DNA from 3 places in the Nonomuraea sp. NPDC050643 genome. Region 2 is predicted to be linked to each of the others. Evidence: riboswitches for the same ligand, from Rfam matches in the RefSeq annotation. Region 2 holds a riboswitch; each other region holds the start of a gene.

Region 1 (5,569 bases), on a different contig from region 2:
GGTCGGCAGCACGTTGACCAGCCCGCGCAACGGGGACCCGCTCGGCCCGGCGGGCACGTAGCCCCCGTCGAGCGCGTGCAGGATGTGATCGAGCTCGTCGGTGGTACGGGCCAGCCGCGGCACCACCTCGGCGGCGGCGAACCCGAGCACCCGAGCGACGAGCGCCACCCGCTCCCGCGCGGCCAAAACACCAGAACCCTCCGGTCCGGCGCTCTCCACCGCCTCGATCCCGCCGAGAACGGCTCCGGCCACCGCCTCGTGCCCGCCGACGACAGCCCCGCCCGCTGTCTCGAACCCGGCGTCCGCGACCTCATCCGCCGTGGCGAGTACGGCGCGGGCGACCTCGTCCGCCGCCTCCACCGCCCAGCCGTGTTCCTCCATGCCCGCCACCAGCGCACGCGCCGTGGCCTCGGCCCGGTCCACGGCGCCCAGCCCGGCCGTGCCGTCCTCGGCCAGGCCGAGGGCCTCGCGCAGGCCGGGCAGCGTCTCGCGCCCCGACCACATCTGCCGCGCCCGCAGCACCGCGAGCACCAGATCCACCCGCCCCTCGCCCTCGGGCGCCTGGCCGAGCACGTGCAGGCCGTCACGGATCTGCGCGTCCTTGATCTCGCACAGCCACCCGTCCACGTGCAGCAGGAAGTCGTCGAACTCGGTGTCGTGCGGCCGGTCCGCCAGCCCCAGGTCGTGGTCGAGCCGGGCGGCCTGGATCAGCGTCCAGATCTGCGCCCTGATCGCGGGCAGCTTGGCCGGGTCCATGGCGGCGATCGTGGCGTGCTCGTCCATGAGCTGCTCGAGCCGGGCGACGTCGCCGTAGGTGTCGGCGCGGGCCATGGGCGGCACCAGGTGGTCCACCAGCACGGCGTGCGCCCGCCGCTTGGCCTGCGTGCCCTCTCCTGGGTCGTTGACCAGGAACGGGTAGACCAGCGGCAGGTCACCGATGGCGGCGTCGGTGCCGCACGCGGCCGACATGCCCGCCGACTTGCCCGGCAGCCACTCCAGGTTGCCGTGCTTGCCCACGTGCACCATCGCGTTCGCGCCGAACTCGGCCGACAGCCAGCGGTAGGCGGCCAGGTAGTGGTGGCTGGGCGGCAGGTCGGGGTCGTGGTAGATGGCGATCGGGTTCTCCCCGAAACCGCGCGGCGGCTGGACCATCACCACCAGGTTCCCGGCCCGCAGCGCGGCCAGCACGATGTCGCCCTCGTGCACGAACAGCTCGCCGGGCGGCGGCCCCCAGTGCCGCTCCATCTCCTCGCGCAGCCCGGCGGGCAACGTGCGGTACCAGCGCTCGTAGGAGGCGGCCGAGATGCGTACCGGGTTGCCCGCGAGGTGCTCCTCGGTCAGCCAGTCCTGGTCCTGCCCGCCGGCGGCGATGAGCGCGTGGATGAGCGCGTCGCCGTCCTGCTCGGCCACGCCGGGGAAGCCCTCGCCCAGGTCGTAGCCGGCCTCGGCGAGCCGGGCCAGCAGCCGTACGGTGCTGGCCGGGGTGTCCAGGCCGACCGCGTTGCCCACCCGGGAGTGCTTGGTCGGGTACGCCGACAGCATCACCACCAGCCGCCGCTCGCCGGGCGGGGTGTGCCGCAGCAGGCCGTGCCGTACGGCGATGCCCGCCACGCGCGCGGCCCGCTCGGCGTCGGCGACGTACACGGTCAGCCCGTCCTCGTCGATCTCCTTGAACGAGAACGGCACCGTGATGATCCGCCCGTCGAACTCGGGGATCGCCACCTGCGAGGCCGCGTCCAGCGGGGAGAGGCCGTCGTCGTTCTCCTCCCACGCCTGCTTCGAGGTCGTCAGGCAGAGCCCCTGGAGGATCGGCACGTCCAGGGCCGCCAGGGCGCCCACGTCCCACGCCTCGTCGTCGCCGCCCGCACCGGCCGTGGCCGGTCGGGAACCGCCCGCCGCCAGCACGGTGACCACCAGCGCGTCGGCCGCGCGCAGGGTTTCGAGCAGCTCGGGCTCGGCCGTGCGCAGGGACGAGCAGAACACCGGCAGCGCCTGCCCGCCCGCCGCCTCGACGGCCGCGCACAGTGTCTCGACGAAGGAGGTGTTGCCCGCCATGTGATGCGCCCGGTAGTAGAGCACGCCCACCACGGGCCCGCCGCGCGTACCGGCTGCCCGCTCCAGCCGCCCCCACGAGGGCGCGGGGACCGGCGGCGCGAACCCATGACCGGTCAGCAGCACGGTGTCGGACAGGAACGCGTGCAACTCGGCCAGATTCCCGGGCCCGCCGTGCGCCAGATAGGCGTGGGACTCGGCACAGACCCCGCCGGCGACCGTGGACAACTCCATCAGCTCCGCGTCCGGCGCCTGCTCGCCGCCGAGCACCACCACCGGCCGCGACCCGGCCAGCAGCGCGTCCAGCCCTTCTTCCCAGGCGCGGCGTCCACCGAGCAGGCGTAGGACGACCAGATCGACGTCTTCGAGCAGGCCGGGCAGATCCTCGGCCGCCAGCCGGGCGGGGTTGCCCAGCCGGTAGCCCGCGCCGCTGGCGCGGGCGCTCAGCAGGTCGGTGTCGGAGGTGGAAAGCAGCAGGACGGTACGGCTGTCGCCAGGCACGGCGCAATCCTCCCTGGGGGTCCTCGCCCCGGTCGCGGGTGTCACGACGGCAGGAGTCTCCTGGCTCCCGGATCGGCACTCACCCCGGCCTTCCCACCCGTCTCCGGGCAGTGGCCTGCGGTGGGGTTCGCTCCCCGGTCACAGTGGCGGGACCGCGCCGGATTCGCACCGGCTTCCTCCCTTTGCCATCGCCTACCGAGGAGCCTACGACAGGGGAGGCCGCCATCAGAACAGGCGTTACCATCCTTTTCGTGTCCATAGCCGACTTTCCCGGACGTGTACGCCCTGACGCCTGTCCGGGAGCGCTACAGGTACACCAGGCCGCCGACGGCCCCCTGGCCCGCGTCCGCCTGCCCGGCGGCGCGATCTCCCCGGCCCGGCTACTCGAACTGGCGGCGTGCGCGGCGGAGCTCGGGACGGGGGTGATCGAGCTGACCTCCCGGGCGAACGTCCAGGTACGCGGCCTGCGCTCCCCTGCCGCCTTCGCCGCCCGCATCGCGGCGGCGGGCCTCCTGCCGTCACCCTCCCATGAGCGGGTCCGCAACATCGTCGCCTCACCACTGGGCGGACGGGCGATCATGGCCCTGGTCGAGGCCCTCGACCACGAGCTGTGCGCCCGGCCCCGGCTGGCCGGGCTGCCGGGTCGCTTCCTGTTCGCCCTGGACGACGGGACGGGCGACATGACGGCGCTGAACGCGGACGTCACCCACCTGAACGGCCGGTTGCTGCTGGCGGGCGCGGACTCCGGCCTCGCCCTGACCCCCGAGTCGGTGGTGCCCACCATGCTCGCGTCCGCCGAAGCCTTCCTCGACGAACGAGCCGCTCAAAGCGCCGAACCGACGAACGCCCGGCCGCCCGGCCTCGCGACAGCGGGCGATCAGCCGGGCGATCAGGAAAAAGGCCAGTCGGGCGGGCCCGCGCCGGCCGCCGCCTGGCGTATCGGTGAGTTGCCCGACGGGCCGGCCCGCATCGCCGCCCGCCTGGGCGGCGCCACCACCACCGGCAGCCCCCTGTCCCCTGCCGTCCCCCACCGCCCAGGATGCACCGCCCAGCGGGACGGCCGCGTGGCCCTGGAGGTCCTGGCCCCGCTCGGCCGCCTGACCCCCGCCCAGGCCAGGACCCTCGCGGCGGCCGGGCCCGTGCGGCTGACGCCCTGGCGCAGTGTCGTGGTGCCGGATCTGCCGGCGGACCAGGTCGACGACGTGGCGCGGCGGCTGGAGGAGGCCGGGCTGAGCGCCGATCCGCGGTCCCCGTGGGCGGGGGTGACGGCCTGCACCGGGCGGCCGGGGTGCGCGAAGTCGCTCGCCGACGTCCAGGCCGACGCCCGCCGCTGGGTGGCGAGCCTGACCGGCCCCCGCCCCACCCCGACCCACTGGGCGGGATGCGAGCGACGCTGCGGGCTCCCGCCCGGCGAGGTCACCCAGATGGTCGCCACCGGCGACGGATACCAGGAAAGGCAGCAGTGACCGACTACCTTCGCGACGGCGCCGAGATCTACCGGCGCTCGTTCGCGACCATCCGCGCCGAGACCGACCTCACCGCCCTGCCACCCGACGTGGCCCAGGTCGCGGTACGGATGATCCACGCCTGCGGCATGACCGACCTCGTCAGGGACCTGGCCTGGTCCCCCCAGGTGGTCCGGCGGGCCCGGGAGGCCCTGCGCCGGGGCGCGCCCGTGCTGTGCGACGCGCAGATGGTCGCCTCCGGTGTGACCAGGCGCCGCCTGCCCGCCGCCAACGAGGTGATCTGCACGCTGTCCGACCCCGGCGTGCCGGAGCTGGCGGAGCGGCTCGGCACGACGCGCAGCGCCGCCGCGCTCGAGCTGTGGCGCGACCGGCTGGACGGCTCGGTGGTGGCCGTCGGCAACGCCCCGACCGCTCTGTTCCGGCTGCTCGAACTGGTCGCCGAGGGCGCCGGCCGGCCCGCGGCGGTGCTCGGCGTCCCCGTCGGCTTCATCGGCGCGGAGGAGTCCAAGCGGGCGCTCGCCGGCAGCGACCTCGAGTATCTGGTGGTGCACGGCCGGCGCGGCGGCAGTGCGATGACGGCGGCGGCGATCAACGCCATCGCGAGTGAGGCGGAGTGAGGACGATGACGGGACGGCTGTACGGCGTGGGCCTCGGCCCCGGCGACCCGGAGCTGGTCACGGTCAAGACCGCCAGGCTGATCGGCGAGGCCGACGTGATCGCGTATCACGCCGCCAGGCACGGCCGGAGCATCGCGCGCTCGATCGCGCTGCCGTACATGCGGGAGGGGCAGATCGAGGAGCTGCTGCTCTACCCGCTGACCACGGAGACGACCGACCACCCCGGCGGCTACCAGGGCGCGCTCGACGACTTCTACGCCGACTGCGCCGAGCGGCTGGCCGCCCACCTGGACGCGGGCAGGACCGTGGTGGTGCTCAGCGAGGGCGATCCGCTGTTCTACGGCTCGTACATGCACATGCACAAGCGGCTCGCGCACCGCTACCCGACCGAGGTGGTGCCCGGGGTGACCTCGGTCAGCGCGGCCTCCGCCGTGCTGGGCCGCCCGCTGGTCGAGCGGGACGAGGTGCTCACCGTGCTGCCCGGCACCCTGCCCGCCGACGTGCTCGCCGAGCGGCTGCGCGGCACCGACTCGGCGGCGGTGCTCAAGCTGGGCCGGACGTTCGAGAAGGTCCGCGACGCCCTCGCCGAGGCCGGGCGGCTGGACGACGCCTGGTACGTCGAGCGCGCCACCATGGGCGCCGAGCGGGTCGCGCCGCTCAAGGACGTGGACGCGGGCGGCGTGCCGTACTTCTCGCTGGCCCTGCTCGCCAGCCCGGCCGAGCGCACCTTCGTGCCCGAGCCGGTGGTGAGCGAGGGGCCGGGCGAGGTGACCGTGGTGGGCCTCGGCCCCGCCGGGCGGCCGTGGCTGACGCCCGAGGCGCAGGAGGCGCTGGCGGCGGCGACGGACCTGGTCGGGTACGGCCCGTACGTGGACCGGGTGGCGCCGAACCCACGGCAGCGGCGGCACCGTACCGACAACCGGGTGGAGGCCG
Region 2 (5,569 bases):
CGACGGCTCCTCGGCCCTGACCGTGTCCACCACGCTGAAGGCGAACTCCATGTGCATGGACTCGTCCCTGAAAACCCAGTTCGTCCCGGTGGCCAGTCCGCTCAGGAGACCGCGGGAGCGGAACCAGTAGACGTACGCGAACGCGCCGTAGAAGAACAGGCCCTCGATGCAGGCCGCGAAGCAGATGAGGTTCAGCAGGAACTGGCGCCGCTCGTCGGCGGTCTCGAGCCGCCGCAGGCCGCCGAGCGAGTCGATCCACTTGAAGCAGAACTCGGCCTTGTCGCGGATCGACGGGATGTGCTCGATCGCGGCGAACGCCTTGACCCGCTCGTCCGGATCGGGCAGGTACGTGTCCAGCAGCGTCAGGTAGAACTGCACGTGCACCGCCTCCTCGAAGAGCTGCCTGCTCAGGTAGAGGCGCGCTTCCGGGGCGTTGACGTGCTGGTAGAGGTTGAGCACGAGGTTGTTGGCCACGATGGAGTCGCCGGTGGCGAAGAAGGCGACCAGGCGGTTGATCAGGTGGCGCTCCTGCGGCGTCATCCTGGCCAGGTCGGCGAGGTCGTTGTGCAGGTCCACCTCCTCGACGGTCCAGGTGTTGCGGATGGCGGCGCGGTAGCGCTCGTAGAAGTCCGGATAGCGCATGGGCCGGAGGGTGAGGTCCATGCCGGGGTCGAGCAGCACAAGATCTCCTTTACTGGCAGGCTTCGCAGGTTTCGGGGTTCTCGAGGGAGCAGGCGACCGCCTCCGCCGAGACGGTCGCCGCCACCGTGGTCTGGGCGATGCGCGTGGCAGGGCGGGAGCGCAGGTAGTACGTGGTCTTGAGGCCCTGCTTCCAGGCGTAGGCGTACATCGACGAGAGCTTGCCGATGGTGGGGCTGGCCATGAAGAGGTTGAGCGACTGCGACTGGTCGATGTACGGCTGCCGCGCGGCCGCCAGGTCGATCAGCGCCTTCTGCGGCAGCTCCCAGGCCGTGCGGTAGAGGAGTTTGAGGTCGCCGGGGATGCCGGGCACCGTCTGCACCGAGCCGTCGGCGCGCTTGAGGTCGTCGCGAAGCTGCTGCGTCCACAGCCCGCGCGCCTGCAGGTCGGCCACCAGATAGCGGTTGACCTGGAGGAACTCGCCGGACAGGGTCTCGCGCTTGAACACGTTGGACACCTGCGGCTCGATGCACTCGTAGCAGCCGGCGATGGAGGCGATCGTCGCGGTGGGCGCGATGGCGACCATGAGCGAGTTCCGCAGGCCGGTACGGGCGATCTTGTCGCGGAGCGCGTCCCAGCGCGGCGACCCCGTCACCGGGTAGTGGTCGGGGTGCAGCACTCCCCCGGCCGCCCGCGTGTCGGCGTACGACGGGTGCCGCCCGCGCTCGACGGCCAGGTCGGCCGAGGTGTCGTACGCGGCCAGCGCGATCTCCTCGGCGATCCTGGTGGACAGCTCCAGCGCCCGCGGCGAGTCGAACGGCAGCCGCAGCGTGAAGAACACGTCCGCCAGCCCCATCACGCCGAGCCCGATCGGCCGCCAGCGCTTGTTGGCCGCCTCCGCCTCGGGCGTCGGGTAGAAGCCGAGGTCGATGGTGCGGTCGAGGAAGCGCACGGCCGTGCGGACGGTCGCGCGCAGCCGGTCCCAGTCGATCTCGCCGCCGGTCAGGTGCGCGGCCAGGTTGACCGAGCCGAGGTTGCAGACCGCGGTCTCGGCGTCGCTGGTGACCTCGAGGATCTCGGTGCACAGGTTCGACAGGTGGATGACGTTCCCGGGGCGGGCGGTCTGGTTGGAGGTGCGGTTGGCGGCGTCCTTGAACGTCATCCAGCCGTTGCCGGTCTGGGCGAGCGTGCGCATCATGCGGCCGTACAGGGTCCGGGCGGGGATCTGGCGGGTGAAACGGCCCTCGGCCTCGTACGCGCGGTACGCGGCCGTGAACGCCTCCCCGTACAGGTCGGTGAGGTCGGGCACCTCCTTCGGGTCGAACAGCGACCATGTCTCGTCCGCCTCGACGCGGCGCATGAACTCGTCGGGCACCCAGTTGGCCAGGTTCAGGTTGTGGGTGCGGCGGGCGTCCTCGCCGGTGTTGTCGCGCAGTTCGAGGAACTCCTCGATGTCGGCGTGCCAGGTCTCCAGGTAGACGCAGGCCGCGCCCTTGCGCCGCCCGCCCTGGTTGACCGCCGCCACCGACGAGTCCAGCGTGCGCAGCCAGGGCACGATGCCGTTGGAGTGGCCGTTCGTGCCCCTGATCAGGGAGCCGCGCGAGCGTACCCGGGTCCAGGAGACGCCGATGCCGCCGGCGTACTTGGACAGGCGCGCCACCTGCCCGTACCGGTCGTAGATGGCCTCCAGCTCGTCGCGCGGCGAGTCGAGCAGGAAGCACGACGACAGTTGCGGGCGGCGCGCGCCGGAGTTGAACAGGGTGGGCGAGCTGGGCAGGTACGACAGCGTGGACATGAGCGCGTACAGCTCGGCCGCCTCGGCCACCGTCTCCGACAGACCGCAGGCCACGCGGAGGAAGAAGTGCTGCGGCCGCTCCAGCACCGCCCGCGTCTCGGGGTGGCGCAGCAGGTAGCGGTCGTAGACCGTGCGCAGCCCGAAATACTCGAACCGCTCGTCCGCCTCGCCCGAGACCAGCGCGTCCAGCTCGGCGGCGTGCGCGGCGACGAACTCGGCGAGCCCGTCCTGGATGAGCCCGGCCGCGTGGGTGGCGGCGATGGACTCGGAGAACGACCGCACCCCGTGCCCGGCCGCCTCGTCGGCGATCTCCTCGGCCAGCAGCCGGGCGGCGACCCGGGAGTTGGCCGGGTCCGCGATCACCCGGGCCGCGGCCTCCTCGATGGCCAGGCGGCGGTCAACCTCAACGATCTGCGTCACGTGCTCTCTCTCCTCGCGAGCTCACTCCCCCGCGAGGGCACGCCAAGAGCACGACGGCACGGATCGGCCGCGTCGCGCCTGGCCCACCCTCGAGGCCCTGAACACTGCATGCCTGACGGCATGCCGCTGGCAGGTCTTCGGGCTCGCGGGCGTGCTCCAAGGCTCCTACTGGCCGTCGCTTCCCGGATCTCTCCAGTGCTCATGACGGCGGTCGTTCCCGCTCACCGCTGCGGGGCAGCCCCGGAATCTCACCGGGTTCCCTTTTGCTCCGCCTCCGAAAAGGCGAACCAGCGACGAGCAGGATCCTACATCTAGTGGCCGTTCCCGCAACTACCCCAGCATGTTGTGGCCTTGGTGGCGTCGATCAAGCCGAGGTCCCGCAGCACGGCGCGGGTGCGCTCGATCTCGGAGCCGAGCCAGCGGGTGAAGTCGTCGCCGGTGAGCGGGATCGGCAACCAGCCCGCGGCCCGGCAGGCCGCCTGCCACGCGTGCGAGTCCATCACCTCGTCGCACATGCGGACGGCCCGCTCGCGGCTCTCGGCGGGCATGCGGTCGGGGCCGAAGGCAGCCACCCAGTCCGCGAAGTCCACCCGTACGCCGGCCTCCAGGAGCGTCGGCGCGTCCAGGTCCGGGACCCGCTCGGCCGAGGACACCGCCAGCGCCACGACGCGGCCCCTGCCGATGTGCTCGCGCCAGTCGGCGAGCAGGCCGGCGGCGGCGGCCACCTTGCCGGCGAGCAGCGCGGTGACGGCTCCGGTGCTGGTGGGGTAGCCGGTGTAGTCGACCTGCCGGGTGTCGGCGCCGAGGCCCTTGGCGATCAGGCCGAACAGCAGGTGGTCGGGCTCGGCCTGCGGCCCGCCGGCCAGCGGCGTCTGGCCGGGCCGGGCGAGGAGCTGGGCACCGAAGTCGTCGAAGTCCCTGAGAGGCGAGCCCGCGCGCACCACCACGACCTCGATCTCGCCGCTGAGCCTGGCCAGCGGGGTGGCGGCGTCGAGCAGGGTCTGGCCGTTGTTGAGCTCGGCGGCGGCCAGCGCGGCCAGGCCGGTCACGGTGATCGTCGTGCCCGCCCCGGTGGCGAACCCGGCCGCGCGGGCCGCCCCGGCGAACGCCTCCCCCACATGAGTCCAGCGGCGCCCGCCGGGGCTGATCGAGAAGCGGAGGAGCGGCGCGGCGCCGCCGGTGACGCGTTCCATGCCGCACCCGGACGCGCACGCCGCGGCACCCGCCGCCACACCGAGCCCCCATGCCAAGAACCGCCGACGCCGCATGTGCCTACTCCCCCGAGCATCCCATTACGAGAAGTTATTGACACATTACGCGGAGTTACACATCGCCGCCTTGGACTACGATGTCGTGATTTTTCGGGTTTTTATTGGACTGCTGTGACGGTGATCGCGTTGCTCAGCCCGGACTTGTTCCCCGCCGCGTCCACCGCCAGCAGCGTGAGCGTGACGGGGCCGGGCTCGTCGGCGTACGCGAAGGCCACCGAGATGTTCGGGAATTGGGGACGGATGAAGGGGTTGATGTCGCTCTCGAACACGCCGTCGAGATACAGCTCGTACGTGATGCCGGCCTTCGGCGTGACATTGTCCGTCGAGAGCGAGTAGCTGAACATCAACTCGAGGAATGGCTGTTCGAAGACGGTCAGAAGCGTCGGGACGCTGGGCGGGGTGGTGTCCGTCGCGGCCGATGCGGGGCCGGTGAGGAGGGAGGCGCCGAGCAGGGCGCCGAAAACCAGGGCGAGCGTGCGGTGGAACATTGGCTGATTCCCATCTGCCGATGAAGACAACGACACGTGCGTGGTTCGCCTTCATCACACGTATGGAGATGGTGAATGGTTCAACCGTTCTTCTTCTTGCCGACTCCGGCCATGAGAGAAGAGGGCAACGACCAGTCGCCCACCAGCTTGGGCCGGTCGGGACGCCAGTCGGTGGCCTGGACGAGACCGGGCGGCTCGAGCGGGAAATCCCCGAAGAACGCGCGGATCTCGGCCGGGGTGCGGTCGGTGCCGCCGCCCGCCGACACGTTCCGGTACATGCCCGTGGTCCGCTCCTCGTCCTCCAGCCGGCCCATCGTCGTGGCGTGGGAGATCACCAGGAAGCTGCCCGGCGCCATCCGCTCGCGCAGCACCGCCATCGCCTGGCTCGGCCCCGCGGAGTCGGGCAGGAAGTGCAGGATCGACACCAGCAGCACCCCGACGGGCCGGTTCAGGTCCAGGAAGCCGACGGCCTGGGCCAGCACGTCGGCGGCGTCCAGCAGGTCGGCGTGGACGAAGAAGGCCCTGTCCGGGCAGGAGTGCCTGAGCAGGGCCGTGGCGTGGGCGGCGACCACCGGATCATGATCGACGTAGACCACTCTGGCATCGGGGGCCACCTCGTGCGCGCTGCCCTGGGTGGGCAGCCCGCTGCCGAGGTCGAGGAACTGGCAGACCCCGGCGCGGGTCACATAACGTACGGCACGCTGCAGGAAGGCCCGGTTCGCGCGGGCCAGCGCGACCGCCTCCGGGATCAGCTCGGCGAGCTGGTCGATGGCCTGGCGGTCGACCGCGAAGTTGTCCTTCCCGCCGAGCATGTAGTCGTACATGCGTGCGGGATTGGGCCGCTGATGGTCGAACTGCCGCACAGTATCGAATTTATGTCGTCCGCAGCGAGATAACGATAGTTTGCGCCGAATTCGAGAGAACTACTCGACCGTGACGCTCTTGGCTAGATTGCG
Region 3 (5,569 bases), on a different contig from region 2:
GCCCGGCGCCACCGGCCTCACCGGCCTCATCTCGGCCGGCCTCCGCACCGTCACCCGCACCGCGATCCGAACCGTTGCCCGCCCGGCCGTCCGAACCGTTGCCCGCAGCACTGTCCGAAGCACGGTCGTCCGAACCCATGCCCGCGCCGTCGACCGGCCCTCGGTTCGCCCGGCCATCCGACGAGTCGCGGGCCCCGCCGTCCGGGTCGCGGCCCGCCCTGCCGTCGGCCGTGGCATCCGGCCCGCCTGCCGCGCCGTCGGGCCTGCCGTCCGGTCCGCTGCCCCGGCCGTCGTCGGCGGCGCCGCGAGAGCCGTCCTCCCCGCCCGGCCCGTCACCGGAGCCGTCGGGGCCGCCGTCAGAACCTCCGTCGGGGTCGTCGTCCCCGTCGCAGCTCGCCAGCAGCTCGTCCAGCAGGTCCTCGTCCAATCCGGGCGCGTCGAACGGGTCGCGTCGCCGCCGGTGCGGCAGTGACAGCCGGGCCGCGGCCCGTACGTCCTCCGTGGTCACCGTGTCGCGCCCCTGCCAGGCCGCGTGCGCGATGGCGGCGTTGGCCGTGACCAGGTCCGCTCGCAACCCGTCCACCTCGAAGGCCGCGCACACCGTGGCGATCTGCCGCAGGCGCGCGTCGGGCAACCGCACGTCGGGCACCCGGGCGCGGGCCCGCGCGATCCGTCCGGCCAGCGCCGACTCCTCCGCGGCCCACCGATCGGCGAACGCCTCGGGCCCGGCCTCGAACGCCAGCCGCCGCCGTACCACCTCCGCCCGCTCCCCGGGATCCCGCGACGCCTTCACCTCGACCGTCAGCCCGAACCTGTCGAGCAACTGCGGGCGCAGCTCGCCCTCCTCGGGGTTCATGGTGCCCACCAGGAGGAAGCGGGCGGCGTGCCGTACCGACACCGACTCCCGCTCCACATAGCACGTGCCCAGGGCGGCCGCGTCGAGCAGCAGGTCCACGAGGTGGTCGTGGAGGAGGTTGACCTCGTCCACGTACAGGACCCCGCGGTGCGCCGCGGCCAGCAGGCCCGGTTCGAACGCCTTCACGCCCTCGGTCAGTGCCCGTTCCACGTCCAGCGAGCCGACCAGGCGGTCCTCCGAGGCGCCGACCGGCAGCTCGACCAGCGCGGCCGGGCGCCGCAACCGCTGGGCGCCGGGCTCATGGGGGCCGTCCGGGCACCCGGGGTCGGGGGCTGCCGGGTCGCACGCGAACCGGCAGCCGGGCACCACGTCCACGGCCGGGAGCTGGGCCGCCAGCGCCCGCACGATGGTGGACTTGGCCGTCCCCTTCTCCCCGCGTACGAGCACCCCGCCGACTCTGGGGGAGACGGCGTTGAGCACCAGGGCCAGCTTCAGGTCGCCGAGCCCGACGACGGCGCTGAAGGGATAGGTGACGATCAAGACACGACCTTCCTGTTGACGTGGGCGACCCGCCAGCCGTCCCGCGCGTGGGTCAGTTCGGTGGTGGACAGGGGCGCAAGGTCGAACCGCGCGGCACCAAGGAGCGCAAGCGAAGCAACACTCCCCGGCGCGTGGGGTGTGGTGGTCAGGGCGGTGGTGTTCGGGGCGTGTGGTGTGGCGGCAATGGCGGTGGTCGTTGATGCGTGTGCGAGTGCCGCTCGGATGACGCCCACGTCGCAGACGACCACCCCCTCGGGTCTTTCACGCATCGTGTCGAGCCATCCCGCCACCCGCGCCGCCATCGCCGCCAGGCTCTCGCCGCCGTGTGGCGCCGCCTCCGGGTCGGCCAGCCATCGCGCCAGCGCCTCCGGTTCCTCCTCGGCGACCCGCCCGTACGGCAGTCCGCGCCATCGGCCGCAGTCCGCCTCGGCGAGCGCCGCCACGACGCGCGGCTCCAGCCCCATGGCGGCGGCCGTCTGCCGGGCCGCCGGGGCCGGCGCGACCCACGCCGTGCCCGCGGGCAGGCGCAGGGCGGCGGCCCTGGACAGGCTCGCCGGGTCGGCGTCCTCGTCGGCGGGGAAGCAGGCGGTCCGCATCCCCGGCGTCGTGGCGAGCCGGACGAACAGCACCGGGTCAGCCGCCCGGCGCGGCGCCGACGGGAGCGGACGCCGTGGCGCGCGCCGCCCTGTCGCTCACCCAGCCGAACAGCACGCCGAACGCCGCCCAGAAGACGAGCTGCGTGCCGAGCGAGGCGAGCCGGAACTCCCACAGGAGTGTGGCGGGGAAGCCGTCCGGCACCTCGTTGATCGACGGCAGCAGCGCCCAGGCCGCCACCACCGGCACGAGGAACGCCAGCGCCGTCGCGACCCACCGCGCCCACGGCCCCGCCGTGACGCGCCGGGCCGTGGCCACCGCGATCGCCGTCGCGGCCAGGCCGACGAGGATCATGACCACGTAGAGCAGGGTCCGGCTGTTGATGGTCTCGGGGTCTCCGACGGCCGGAGGGTTGGCTGGATATTTCACGAACGGTACGAGGATGACCGCCACGAACGCCGTCCCCGCCGCCGCCAGGGCCAGCGGCCCGTCGGTACGAGGGCCGACCCGGCCGCGCAGTCCGGCGTACACGAGGGCGAAGATCCCGCCCACGGCGAGTCCGTAGAGCCCGGTGGCGAGGAACAGCCCGGCCTTCTGCGCCGGCCTGCTGACCTCGGCCTCCTCGCCATGGCTGTGGTCGGGAGCCTCTTCGTGCGCTGTGGCGGCGGCCGCCTCTTCCAGGGCGATCGCGCTGTCCACGCGCGGCTCCCCGAAGGCGAAGGCGAAGCCGCCCGCGATGAGTCCGGCCAGCAGCCCCAGAAGCAGGCCCCTGACCAGGAGGGTGCGTACCATGCCGCGCTCTAGTGGCAGGGCACGCCGAGCAGATGACGCCCGTCGTGCATCAGCTCGTGCAGGAACGCGCCGGTCTGGGAGATGGCGCCGTTGTCCATCAGCACCAGGTAGGCGACGAGCAGCAGCAGCGGCACGGACAGCAGCCAGCGACGCAGACGGGGGAAGGGGATGACGGTGGAAGGAGTGGCCAGACCACTCATACGAGCCTCCTCAGGGTGACGCGTCCCATTTCGCGAGGTCACGGTCTCCAAGCGACCTGGCTCCCGGGATCTACGTCCCGGATACAGTGGCGCGTCCGCACCGGCATCTCACCGGATTTCCCTTGGACAACCGTGAAATCTACCGGAACGTATCCTTTCCTCCTGTTCGCGTCAAACACCTCCCACATGACGGGACTCCGCGGTGCGCAAGAGATTCCGGCCGAGATCATCGCCGGTCTCGCCCGGCTGAGCGCTGGCCGCCGTGGTCGCAGGTCCGTCTGGCCGGGCGCAGGCGGAGCGAGCGGTTGTGCCGGGGGCTTGCGGATGGGTCGATCTTGGTGTCGGATGCCGACCAGTGGGCCGATCGGCGAAGGAGTGCCGCATGAGCGAGAGCACCGAGGTCGTCATCATCGGAGCCGGTCCGGCCGGCCTGACCCTGGGCAACCTGCTCCTGCGGGCCGGGGTCGCGTGCGTGGTGCTGGAGCGGCAGAGCCGGTCCTATGTGGAGCAGCGGCAGCGGGCGGGCGTGCTGGAGCACGACGGCGCGCGGGTGTACGAGGACTGGGGCCTGGGAGACTCGGTGCTGGCGGGCATGCCGCACGACGGTCTCCTGGAGATCCGGGTGGACGGCGAGCCGCACTTCCTCGACCTGCCCACCCTGGCCGGCGGCAGGACGGGGCGGATCGTGCCACAGCAGGTGCTCGTGGGCCGGCTCATCGGGGCCTTCCTGGCGGGCGGCGGGGACCTGCGGTTCGACGCGGCCGAGGTGATGCCCCACGACGTCGGGAGCGGCGGCGCGCCGAGGGTCACCTACCGCGATCCCGGCGGCGCGGCGTACGAGATCGCCTGCGGATACGTCGCGGGCTGCGACGGCTTCCACGGCATCAGCCGGGCCGGCGTGCCGGACGGGGAGCTGACCACGTACACCTACGACCACGGCATCGGCTGGTTCACCGTGCTGGCCGACGCGCCACCGCCACGGCACCCGCTCTTCGGGATCCACGCGGCCGGGTTCGCGGCGCAGTTCGCGCGCGGGCCGCGGGCGAGCCGTTACTACCTCCAGTGCCCGGCGGGCGACGCGCTCGGCGAGTGGACCGACGAGCGCGTCTGGGCCCAGTTACGCCTGCGGCTGGGCGACGACGGCCTGCCCACGGGGCCGATCACGGAGAAGGCCGTGGTGGAGATGCGCAGCTTCGTCGTCGACCCCATGCGGTACGGCCGCCTGTTCCTGGTCGGCGATGCCGCCCACATCATCACCCCCATGGGCGGCAAGGGGATGAACCTGGCGATCGCCGACGCGAACGTGCTCGCTCACGCGCTCCGCGCGGCCGTGCGCGACGGCGACGACGGGCCGCTGGCCGCGTACTCGGCCACCTGTCTCAAGCGGGTGTGGAACCACCAGGAGTTCTCCCGCTGGATGACCGAGATGATGCACGACTCCGGCGACGCCACGCTCGCCGGACCGTTCCGGCACCGGCTCGCGCGAGCCCGCCTGGACCGGCTGTTCACCTCCGGCGCCGCCGCCCGCGCCTTCGCCGACCTGATGGCCGGCGGCTGAATTTTCACAATCTAAGCAATTGTCGCATTGTGGTAAAAAACCCTTATGGGAAACTCCTCCGCGGATCAGCCTGACCAGGATGCGTACGTCCGTAGAGAGCTGCAACGGCTGCGCGACAGCATCGACAATCTCGATGCCGCCCTCGTCCACCTGCTCGCGGAGCGGTTCAAGTGCACCCAGGAGGTCGGCCGGCTGAAGGCCGAATATGAGCTGCCCCCGGCGGATCCGGAGCGGGAGGCGCGGCAAATACGGCGGTTGCGCAGTCTCGCCGAGGAGTCGAAACTCGACCCCGTCTTCGCCGAGAGATTCCTGAATTTCATCATCGCCGAGGTCGTCCGGCACCACGAGTTAATCGCGGCGGCACGCGCGAACGACTCGGGCGCCGGACCGGGCCTGCGCCGCAGCGCGGCCAACTGACACGCCCGAGGAAGGCACAGCGCGCGGACGGCTACGGGTCGCGACTCTCCGCCGGAAACGGCACCTGCCCCGGGGGCTCCTGCCCCGGCGGCACCGGCCTCGGGGGCGCCACCGAAGAGCGCTGGATGAGGCGGGAGCGCAGCGTGTGCATCTCGCGGGCGGGCTCGGCCCCGCCCAGGATGTCGAGCAGCACCGCGGCGGCCTTCGCCCCCAGTTCGTGCACCGGCTGCGCGATCATCGTCAGCGGCGGCTCCATGACCGCCGCCCACGCGCTGTCGTCGAACCCGATCAGCGCCACGTCGTCCGGATAGGACAGCCCGGCCTTCCGCAGGGCGCGCAGTGAGCCCGTCATGCCGTCGGTCTCGGTGCAGAACACGGCCGTGACGCGGTCGGGCAGCGCCAGCATGCGGCTCACCTCGCCCACCACCCGCTGCTCGGTCTTCGGCCCCACCATCACCAGGTCGGGATCGAACGGGATGTGCGCGTCGTCGAGCGCGTCGAGGTAGCCGCGCAGCCGCTCGCCGTCGGTCCAGAGGTTGCGGGAGGCCGCCGCCAGCAGTTCGCGCCTGGTGGCCGGCGCCTGCGCCACCGGCGGCCCCCAGACGAACCCGA

The links. A riboswitch is a leader RNA that binds a small molecule or an ion and turns the genes downstream of it on or off. The one in region 2 is predicted to bind cobalamin.
Region 1: linked by a shared signal. The riboswitch ahead of cobN (cobaltochelatase subunit CobN) and the one ahead of AB0I15_RS42015 (ribonucleoside-diphosphate reductase subunit alpha) in region 2 are both predicted to bind cobalamin.
Region 3: linked by a shared signal. The riboswitch ahead of AB0I15_RS05245 (CbtB-domain containing protein) and the one ahead of AB0I15_RS42015 (ribonucleoside-diphosphate reductase subunit alpha) in region 2 are both predicted to bind cobalamin.

Annotation. Positions count from the first base shown of each region.
Region 1 is NZ_JBFAIM010000003.1:215,267-220,835, reverse strand. Features, by position in the region: gene cobN (cobaltochelatase subunit CobN) at 1-2,553, opposite strand, end outside; cobalamin riboswitch at 2,584-2,792, opposite strand; gene AB0I15_RS05210 (precorrin-3B synthase) at 2,805-4,019, shown strand; gene AB0I15_RS05205 (precorrin-8X methylmutase) at 4,016-4,636, shown strand; gene AB0I15_RS05200 (precorrin-2 C(20)-methyltransferase) at 4,642-5,569, shown strand, end outside.
Region 2 is NZ_JBFAIM010000044.1:16,162-21,730, reverse strand. Features, by position in the region: gene AB0I15_RS42020 (ribonucleotide-diphosphate reductase subunit beta) at 1-681, opposite strand, end outside; gene AB0I15_RS42015 (ribonucleoside-diphosphate reductase subunit alpha) at 692-2,854, opposite strand; cobalamin riboswitch at 2,965-3,161, opposite strand; gene AB0I15_RS42010 (tripartite tricarboxylate transporter substrate-binding protein) at 3,166-4,047, opposite strand; gene AB0I15_RS42005 (hypothetical protein) at 4,224-4,613, opposite strand; gene AB0I15_RS42000 (SAM-dependent methyltransferase) at 4,694-5,476, opposite strand; gene glmS (glutamine--fructose-6-phosphate transaminase (isomerizing)) at 5,537-5,569, opposite strand, start outside.
Region 3 is NZ_JBFAIM010000003.1:224,837-230,405, forward strand. Features, by position in the region: gene AB0I15_RS05230 (VWA domain-containing protein) at 1-1,396, opposite strand, end outside; gene AB0I15_RS05235 (histidine phosphatase family protein) at 1,393-2,025, opposite strand; gene AB0I15_RS05240 (CbtA family protein) at 2,030-2,782, opposite strand; gene AB0I15_RS05245 (CbtB-domain containing protein) at 2,791-2,982, opposite strand; cobalamin riboswitch at 3,015-3,144, opposite strand; gene AB0I15_RS05250 (4-hydroxybenzoate 3-monooxygenase) at 3,365-4,540, shown strand; gene AB0I15_RS05255 (chorismate mutase) at 4,586-4,957, shown strand; gene AB0I15_RS05260 (LacI family DNA-binding transcriptional regulator) at 4,989-5,569, opposite strand, start outside.